Regions from separate parts of the Janthinobacterium sp. NKUCC06_STL genome, predicted to be linked through region 2. Evidence: predicted binding sites of a transcription regulator. Region 2 holds the regulator's gene; each other region holds the start of a gene.
The links. The regulator sigma-54, encoded in region 2, starts transcription at its own class of promoters, with help from an activator protein. The targets are predictions, from matches to a motif close to TGGCANGNAANCTGCTTT.
Positions count from the first base shown of each region.

Region 1: a site for sigma-54 is predicted at 1,406-1,423, ahead of KO539_RS10825 (circularly permuted type 2 ATP-grasp protein). Genes of this name have one in related genera too.
Region 3: a site for sigma-54 is predicted at 1,389-1,406, ahead of KO539_RS08035 (pilin). Genes of this name have one in related genera too.

Region 1 is NZ_JAHKQY010000002.1:426,033-429,308, reverse strand. Features, by position in the region: gene KO539_RS10835 (hypothetical protein) at 1-73, shown strand, start outside; gene KO539_RS10830 (sensor histidine kinase KdpD) at 156-1,283, shown strand; gene KO539_RS10825 (circularly permuted type 2 ATP-grasp protein) at 1,459-2,913, shown strand; gene KO539_RS10820 (alpha-E domain-containing protein) at 2,907-3,276, shown strand, end outside.
Region 2 is NZ_JAHKQY010000003.1:597,476-600,751, reverse strand. Features, by position in the region: gene KO539_RS15295 (enoyl-CoA hydratase/isomerase family protein) at 1-356, opposite strand, end outside; gene hpf (ribosome hibernation-promoting factor, HPF/YfiA family) at 492-854, opposite strand; gene KO539_RS15285 (RNA polymerase factor sigma-54) at 924-2,402, opposite strand; gene lptB (LPS export ABC transporter ATP-binding protein) at 2,407-3,162, opposite strand; gene lptA (lipopolysaccharide transport periplasmic protein LptA) at 3,162-3,276, opposite strand, start outside.
Region 3 is NZ_JAHKQY010000001.1:1,766,934-1,770,209, reverse strand. Features, by position in the region: gene sucC (ADP-forming succinate--CoA ligase subunit beta) at 1-334, shown strand, start outside; gene sucD (succinate--CoA ligase subunit alpha) at 348-1,229, shown strand; gene KO539_RS08035 (pilin) at 1,443-1,907, shown strand; gene KO539_RS08030 (flagellar brake protein) at 1,929-2,651, opposite strand; gene KO539_RS08025 (DUF6713 family protein) at 2,815-3,195, shown strand; gene moaC (cyclic pyranopterin monophosphate synthase MoaC) at 3,196-3,276, opposite strand, start outside.

The DNA.
Region 1 (3,276 bases), on a different contig from region 2:
TTCGCTGGAGCAATGGGATACGGCCCTCAGCCATTTGAGCGCCATCATGACAGGCGCCCATACGCCGAATTGAGTATCACTGCACGCCGATTTGGGGGATACTGTACCTCCCGCTTTTTACTGCGCGGGTGCCGTGCTGTCGATGGAGAGCTGCGATGACCTATGCCTCTGACCAGAAAATGCACACGCTGGACCTGCCCGCGCGCACGCGGCGGCTCTTCAGCATGCGCGATGCCGTGCTGACGCAGTGGGAACACGAGGTGCGCGCCAAGGTACGCGGCGCCGACGCCTTGCTGACGCCCATCCTCATCAATACCTTACCCACTTTCTTCGATAACCTGGCCGAGGCGCTGACGCCAGGCTATCCGCGCGACAATGCCACCAGCAATACCAACGCTCCGGCCGTGCATGGCAACGAACGGGCGCGCATGACCAGTTATGGCCCGGAACAGGTGATCCAGGAATACCAGATATTCCGCGACTGTTTCGCCGAGGCGGCCCTCGACGCGGGCGTGCCGCTGCGGCGCCGCGACTGGAAGGTGATCAATGCCTCGATCGACACGGGCATCCGCGAAGCCATCCTGGAATTTACGGCCATGCATGAAAGCTTCCAGCGGCGCATCGCGGCCGGCCTGTCGCACGACATGCGCAATCCCCTCTCCGTCATGCTCAACAGTGCCCAGCTGCTGCAGCGGCGCGCACAGCAGGTCGACGTGCCGGCCCTGGCATCGAAGATCATCGAACACGGCAAGCGCCTCGACGACATGGTCCAGGAATTGCTCGATACGCTCAGCTACCACCGGGGGCAAAAGCTGCCGCTGGTCTTGCAGCGCTTTGACATTCTGCCGCTGGCAAGGCAGGTGGCCGACAGCGTGAATACGGGCCATCCGGGCAAGTGCCAGGTCACGGGCGCGTCCGTCACCGGCTGGTGGTGCGAAAATTCGCTGCGCCGGGCCCTGGAAAACCTGGTGGGCAATGCCCTCAAGTACGGCGACGACGGCCCCATCCATATCCACGTCAACACCCTGCGCGAACGCATGATACTCACGGTGCACAACACGGGCAGTACTATCGCGCCCGAGCAGACCGAGCGCATCTTCGAATACCTGCGCCGCGAACACCAGGGCAGCGCGCCCGGCTGGGGCATCGGCCTGCCCTTCGTGCAAAACGTGGCGGAAAGCCATGGCGGCAGCGCGCTGGTCGACAGTGCGCCGGAAACGGGCACCACGTTTACCATCGACCTGCCCGTCGATTGCCGCCCCTTCGTCACGCCGGACGCCTGATTTCACCCGCCCCGCGCCCCATAGCCCTGCAGAATCGACACCGTAGCGCACCAAAGCGGTGCGGATGACGGTTTTACGCCACAAAAATGGTCATTTTCTACATACTTTCGGGTGTGCGGCATTGGCACGCTTCCTGCTGAGCTATAGTCAGACACGGCTCAAGGGAAATCACAACATGGCAAATTTTTTCAATGAAATGACTGCAAATGAAGTGGGTACGGACAGCAAGGTACGTGAACACTATCGTGAATTCAGCAACTGGCTGGAGCAGCAATCCCCCGAGACCATCGCCCGCAAGCGGGCGGAAGCCGACCTGACGTTCCGCCGGGTCGGCATCACGTTCGCCGTCTATGGCGACGATGCCGGCACGGAACGCCTGATTCCGTTCGACACCATCCCGCGCATCATTCCCGCCACGGAATGGGCGCAGATGCAAACGGGCCTGGTGCAACGCGTGCAAGCCTTGAACATGTTTATCCATGATATTTATCATGAGCAAAACATCATCAAGGCGGGCATCATTCCCGCCGAGCAAATCTACAAGAATGCCCAGTACCGCCCGGAAATGCAGGGTATTGCCGTCGCCTCCGACATTTACGCCCACATCGCCGGCGTCGACATCGTGCGCGCGGGCCAGGGCGAATTCTATGTGCTGGAAGACAATTTGCGCGTGCCGTCCGGCGTGTCCTACATGCTGGAAGACCGCAAGATGATGATGCGGCTGTTCCCGGAACTGTTCGCCCGCAACCGCATCGCCCCTGTCGACCATTACCCTGACATGCTGCTCGACAACCTGCGCTCCGTCGCCCCGATGGGCGTGGATGACCCGACTGTTGTCGTCATGACACCCGGCATGTACAACTCCGCCTACTTCGAGCATGCCTTCCTGGCCCAGCAAATGGGCGTGGAACTGGTCGAAGGCAAGGATCTGTTCGTCAACGACAATTCCGTGTACATGCGCACCACGCGCGGGCCAAAAAGAGTCGACGTCATTTATCGCCGCGTGGACGACGATTTCCTCGATCCGCTGGCCTTCCGTTCCGATTCCTCGCTGGGCGTGCCGGGCCTGCTGTCTGTCTACCGCGCCGGCCGGGTGACTCTGGCGAACGCCATCGGCACGGGCGTGGCCGACGACAAGTCGATCTATCCTTTTGTTCCCGACATGATCAAGTTTTACCTGTCGCAGGAACCCATACTCAACAACGTACCGACGTACCAGTGCCGCAAACCGGCCGATTTGTCCTACGTGCTGGCGAACCTGGCGCAACTTGTCGTCAAGGAAGTGCATGGCGCGGGCGGCTACGGCATGCTGGTGGGGCCGGCGTCCAGCCTGGCCCAGATCGAGGACTTCCGCCAGCGCCTGCTGGCCAATCCGGGCGGCTACATCGCCCAGCCAACCCTCGCCCTGTCCGCCTGTCCCACGTACGTCGAGGCCGGCATCGCGCCGCGCCACATCGATTTGCGTCCGTTCGTGCTGTCCGGCAAGACGATTTCCATGGTGCCCGGCGGCCTGACCCGCGTGGCGCTCGGTGAAGGTTCGCTGGTGGTCAACTCCTCGCAAGGGGGCGGCACCAAGGATACCTGGGTACTGGAAGCCACATCCGCTTTTGCAGGAGAGAAAACATGCTGAGCCGCACCGCCGATCATTTGTTCTGGATGGCCCGCTACACGGAGCGGGCGGAAAACACGGCGCGCATGCTCGACGTCAACATGCAAACGGCGATGCTGCCGCAGTCCGAGCAGGACGCGGAGCAAGGCTGGCGCGCCACCCTGGGTATTTCCGAGCTGCAAAGCGCCTACGACCACAAATATGGCCGCTTCCACACGCGCGACGTGCTCGACTTCATGGTGCGCGACCCGAACAACCCCTCATCCATCCTCGCCTGCCTGACGGGCGCGCGCGAAAACGCCCGCGCCGTGCGGGGGACTTTGACGACAGAAGTGTGGGAAATCCAGAACGCCACCTGGCTCGACATGCAGAAACGTTTGAAAA
Region 2 (3,276 bases):
ATGCCGCCGCCCATCACCACGCCATCCATCACGGCAATATACGGTTTTGGATAGAAATGAATCACATGATTTAAGGCGTATTCTTCCGTAAAGAAATCTTCCAGCAAGGCGCTGCCGCCTTGCGGCGTGGCCAGTCCCGCATCGTAAAAGAAGCGGATGTCGCCGCCGGCGCACAGGGCTTTTTCGCTGCTGGAACGGATCACCACGGCGTCCACGTGCGGATCATCGCGCCAGGCCAGCAGGACCGCGCTCAGGGCGCGCACCATCTCCAGCGACAGGGAATTCAAGGCTTTCGGACGGTCGAGCACGATGTGCCCGGTGCGGTTGCGGATGGAGGTCTGGACGAAGTCGCTCATGGCAGGCAGGAAAGAAGTGAAAGTGCAAACATTCTAGCGCCTGCGCGGGGAAGATTGCGTTCAACAGGTCCAGGCGCAAAAAAGGGCGCAAGATGTGCGCCCTTAGTTGATCACAACTGCTGGAAGCGGGTGGCCTTAAACGGCGACGACGGCGTCTTCCTCGGAGTTGTCTGGCAGATGCTTGATCGCCTCTTTACCGTGCCCTTGCACTTTGGTTTTGTATTTCATCACTTGCCTATCGAGCTTGTCGATCAGGGTATCGATCGCGGCGTACAGGTCGTGCGCCAGGCTTTCCACATAGACAGTCTTGCCACTCAAACGCAGGTTGACTTCAGCCTTTTGACGTTTTTCTTTCTCTTTGAGGTTATCCACGGTCAGAATCACGGCGATATCGATGACTTGATCGAAATGACGTTTCACGCGCTCCAGCTTCGTTTGTACGTATTCACGGATGGCTGGTGTCACTTCGAGATGATGTCCGCTGATGGTGAGATTCATACACACTCCTAAAGATGATCGGGTTCGTGCGGTCCATCGTATCCGGCCCGCAGAGGAACCGAAAAAAACTTACAAACACTTACGCAGGCTCACTGGCGGAATTTTCAACGCTTCCCGGTATTTGGCAACAGTACGTCGCGCAATCACCATGCCTTGTTCCCCCAGCATGTCCGCAATCTTACTGTCGGATAAAGGATTTTTAGGGTCTTCTGCTCCTGTCAGTTGCACGATCAATGCCCGTATCGCCGTCGATGACGCTTCGCCCCCCGCTTCGGTGGCGACGTGGCTACCAAAGAAATATTTCAACTCGAACATGCCGTGCGGGGTCAGCATGTACTTTTGAGTTGTTACCCGCGAGATAGTACTCTCGTGTAAACCCAGTGTATCAGCTATTTCACGGAGCACAAGGGGGCGCATGGCAACGGCCCCATGCGAGAAAAAGTTCTTTTGTCTTTCTACTATCGCCTGTGCCACGCGCAGGATGGTGTCGAAGCGCTGGCGCATATTCTTGATCAGCCACTTGGCTTCCTGCAACTGTGCGCCCATGGCGCCTTCGCCCTTGCCCTGCTTGAGCAGGTTGGCGTACATGGCGTTGACGCGCAGGCGCGGCATGACGTCGTTGTTCAGGGTCACTTGCCAGCCATTGCGCGCGCGCTTGACGACGACGTCAGGCACCACGTAATCGGACACGTCCGAGGCGAACACGGCGCCCGGATGCGGATTGCACTGGCGAATCACCGTCTGCGCTTCGCGCAAGTCTTCCTCGTCGCAATCGAGGGCTTTTTTCAGCTTGTTGAAATCGCGCTGGGCAAACCAGGCCAGGTGCTTTTCCACGATGACGAGGGCCATGCGCCGCGTCACCATGGCGATGTGCGGCAAGCGCTTGATTTGCAGGGCCAGGCATTCGGACGCATTGCGCGCGCCCACGCCCGGCGGATCGAAACTTTGCAGCAGCGACAAGGCCGTGCGCATCTCGTCGGCGTCGATTTCCAGCTCTTCCGGCAGGCGCGCCAGGATGTCGTCGAGCGACTCTTCCAGGTAGCCATTGTCGTCGAGCGCGTCGATGATCAGCTCGACCAGCGCGCGGTCGCGCAACTCGAGCACCGTCACGCGCATCTGCTCCATCAGGTGCTCGCGCAGGGTGCAGTGATGGGCCTCCAGCTGCGGACGCGAATCTTCATCGTCTGGCGCCTTGCCGCGGCTCGCCTCGCTCCAGTCGCTGTCGCCACCGTCCGCGGCAGCCGGACTGTCGCCCGCCTCGCCGTCAAAGGTTTCCGCTTCGGCCGGCGCGGCAGGCGCGTCCTGGCTTGGCGGCTGGGGCGGCGCTTCGGCCGGCGCCGCCGTGGAACTCAAGGCGCCGTCGGACAGCAGGCGCAGCGAACGGTCGAGCGGATCGTCGAGGCGCTCGAGCAAGGGATTGTCCGTCAGCAGTTGCTCTAGTTCCTGGTGCAATTCCAGGGTAGACAATTGCAACAGGCGTATCGATTGCTGCAACTGCGGCGTCAGTGCCAGGTGCTGCGAAGTGCGCAGCTGCAATGATTGTTTCATTGGCTTACATGCGGAAGTGTTCGCCCAGATAGACCCGGCGTACCGACTCGTTCGCGATGATGTCGTCGGGGCGTCCCGACGCCAGCACCGAGCCCTGGTTGATGATGTAGGCACGGTCGCAGATACCCAGCGTCTCGCGCACATTATGATCGGTGATCAGCACGCCGATATTGCGCTCCTTCAAGAAGCGCACGATGCGCTGGATCTCGATCACGGCGATCGGATCAACGCCGGCGAACGGCTCGTCGAGCAGCACGAAACGGGGATCGGTGGCCAGCGCGCGGGCGATTTCCACGCGGCGGCGCTCGCCGCCCGACAGGGACAGGGCCTGGTTCTCGCGCAGCTTTTCAATCTGCAAGTCGGCCAGCAATTTGTCCAGGCGCTCCTCGATCTCGGCCTTCTTCAAAGGACGGCCTTCAACGGTCTGGATTTCCAGCACGGCGCGGATATTGTCTTCCACCGTCAGCTTGCGAAAGACGGACGCTTCCTGCGGCAGGTAGGACAGGCCCATCTGCGCGCGGCGGTGGATCGGCAGGCTGGAAATGTCCACGCCGCTGATATCGATGCTGCCGCCGTCCGACGGCACCAGGCCGACGATCATGTAGAACGAGGTAGTCTTGCCGGCGCCGTTCGGGCCCAGCAACCCCACCACTTCGCCGCATTCGACTTGCAGCGAGACATCATGCACGACTTGCCGCTTGCCATAGGTTTTTTGCAGCCCGCGAACGATCAGGGTGCTGCCGCAACGTGTATTTTCCATTATTTCTTTCCTGGCGCGGGCGTGGCCGGCGCTTTCTCCGCCGCCGGCGCCTTGGTCTTCGGCTGGATCACCATGCGCACGCTGCCGCCATCCGCGGTGCTGGTGCCGCTGTTG
Region 3 (3,276 bases), on a different contig from region 2:
CGGCGGCGAGCCAGCCAACTTCCTCGACGTCGGCGGCGGCGCCACGGCGGAAAAAGTCACCGAAGCGTTCAAGATCATGCTGAAAAACCCAGGCCTGAAAGCCATCCTGGTGAACATTTTCGGCGGCATCATGCGTTGCGACGTGATCGCTGAAGGCGTTATCGCCGCAGTGAAAGCCGTCTCGCTGAACGTGCCACTGGTGGTGCGCATGAAGGGCACCAACGAAGACCTGGGCAAAAAGATGCTGGCCGATTCCGGTCTGCCTATCATCGCAGCCGACACCATGGAAGATGCAGCCAAGAGCGTCGTTGCCGCTGCTGCCGGTCAAGCTTAATTAAGGAATCAACATGTCCATTCTGATCAATAAAGATACCAAAGTCGTTACCCAAGGGATCACCGGCAAGACCGGCCAGTTCCACACCCGCGGTTGCCGCGACTACGCGAACGGCAAAGCTGCCTTCGTGGCAGGCGTGAACCCGAAGAAAGCCGGCGAAGATTTCGAAGGCATTCCAATTTTCGCTAACGTTACCGAAGCGAAAAAAGAAACCGGCGCCAACGTTTCCGTGATCTACGTACCGCCAGCAGGCGCGGCAGCGGCGATCTGGGAAGCTGTCGAAGCTGAAATGGATCTGGCCATTTGCATCACCGAAGGCATTCCTGTGCGTGACATGATGGCTCTGAAAGACCGCATGGCCAAAGCCAACAGCAAAACCTTGCTGCTGGGCCCTAACTGCCCAGGCCTGATCACGCCAGACGAAATCAAGATCGGCATCATGCCAGGTCACATCCACAAGAAGGGCCGTATCGGCGTGGTGTCGCGTTCGGGTACCCTGACCTATGAAGCAGTGGGTCAGCTGACCGCACTGGGCCTGGGCCAATCGTCGGCAGTCGGCATTGGTGGCGACCCGATCAACGGTCTGAAGCACATCGACATCATGAAGATGTTCAATGATGATCCAGATACCGACGCGGTCATCATGATCGGCGAAATCGGTGGTCCAGACGAAGCCAACGCGGCTTATTGGATCAAAGACAACATGAAAAAACCGGTCGTCGGCTTCATCGCTGGCGTGACGGCTCCTCCAGGCAAGCGCATGGGCCACGCCGGCGCGCTGATCTCGGGCGGTGCCGATACGGCACAAGCCAAGCTGGAAATCATGGAAGCTTGCGGCATCACCGTGACCAAAAACCCGTCGGAAATGGCGCGTCTGCTGAAAGCCATGCTGTAATTTCAGCCTGGTTACCGCAGTACAAAAAAGGAGCTTCGGCTCCTTTTTTTTGTCCGCAAGACAGGCCGATTCCCGGCCTGGGCGGACGATGCTGGTCCGAACCTGCCCAAATGTGTCGCTTTTCTTTCCATGCGTGCCGCCGCTGCCCGGGCGCGCCGCTGGCATGGCGCTTGCAACGTACCTGGCGTGAGCAATGCACCATGGGAGGATACGATGCGCGCGCAAAGCGGATTTACCCTGATAGAACTGATGATCGTGGTGGCCATCGCCGGCATCCTGGCGGCCGTGGCCATTCCCCAGTATGGCGACTACACGATGCGGGCCAAGGTTAGCAACGTGCTGGCGGCCGCTGCCCCGTTGAAAACGGCCGTGGCCCTGTGCGTGCAGGAAAACGGCGGTGAGGCGGCCGCCTGCAGCACGCCCACGGAGAGCGCACCAAGTGCGATTCCCGTGTTCAGTGCCACGCGCGAAGTGGCCAGCGCCACGGTGGACAAGGGCAATATCGTGCTGACCCTGGCGGCCGACCTGGGCACGGGTATCGGTGGACAAACCGTGACGATGACCATGAAGCCGGGCACGAGCAGCCTGACCTGGTTCAATAGCACCACCGTGACGAATCCGGCGGCGAAGGAGGCGATTACCAAAAACAATATTCCCGACGTGACGCCGACGCTGTAGGTGACGCTTGTCAGCCCGGTATCAGACGATTTTTTGCCGGTCCGCGATCAGCGCTTCATAGGTGAGGTTTTGCAGCAGGGTGTAGTGGGTCGGCTCCAGGTCGATGAATTGCACGCCATACGTATAGATTTCCGCCACCTCGGCGGCGTGGCCATTCGACGGCTTGCCCACGCTGACGTTCTGGATGCGGGCGCGCGTATTGACGCGCATCTGATGCTTGTTCGGCTGCACCAGCAGGGTAAAGCTCAGGGCCACGCCTTCGTCGTCCGGCGTGAGCATGCCGGGCGCTTCGATCAGCGCGCCCGAGACGCTGAGGTTGACGATGAACACGGGCACGGCCGCCACGTCGCGGTAGCTCAGCTGCGCCGGAATGTCCACCTTCACGCGCATGGCCGTGCGCAGGCTGGTGCCCTGGATGGCGTCGGGAAAGCTCAGGTGGACATAATTGAGCGGGCGGCCAAAGATGCGCAGCACGCTGCAGGAAAACGAGCAGACGGTGACGCCGGAAAACACGCGGATGGTCAGCTTGTCACCCTCGTTGAGCACGATGGAAGCGCCGTTTTCCATGGGAATCTTGACGATCAGGTACTCATCTTTCACATAGCCGATCAGGGTCGAGAAATGCTGGATGGGCTTGATGGTGCGGTGCGTGATGAACTGGATGCGGCCACCCACCTGCAGATTCATGGCCTCGAAGTCGAAGTCCTGGAGCTTGGTTTCCGCGGCGGGGTGCTTGCTTGTCATGCGATGCTCATCTGGATATGGACGACTCGCAGTATGCATGATTTCTTGATGAAAAAGCATTTATATCAATGAAATTCATATTGGCATTGAAAAATGCCAGGTGCACGCGCCGTCACGCGGTGCAGGCTTTACAATTGCTTCAATATTGACGAATGTGAATCCTATGCAGCGCAGCTACTTCTGGACCATGTTGTTCCTCATCCTGCATCAAATCGACGCTGCCTACTGGAAAGAGTGGGAAATGTTCCATCTGCCTGGCGGCGTGCAGGGTTTTCTGGTGTTTAACCTGGCGGCGATTGCCGTGGTGCTGGTGGGCTACAAGCACGTGTTGCTGTCCACCGCGCGGGCACCTTTTTATGCGAGCTGCTGCGCGGCCCTGGGCGTGGCCACCTTCCTGATCCATACCGGCTTTGCGCTGGCAGGACAGGAGCAATTTCACTTGCCGCTGTCCAAGGCCATCATCGCGCTGTGCCTGTCCGGCGGCGCCTGGCTAGTGTACGATTTGCGCCGCTTCCAGGAGCAGCTGGCGCGCCAGGCAAAATAATTACACCTCAGCGTGCCAGTCACCCGACTTGCCGCCATGCTTTTCCAGTACGCGCACATTCGTCATGACCATGCCCCGGTC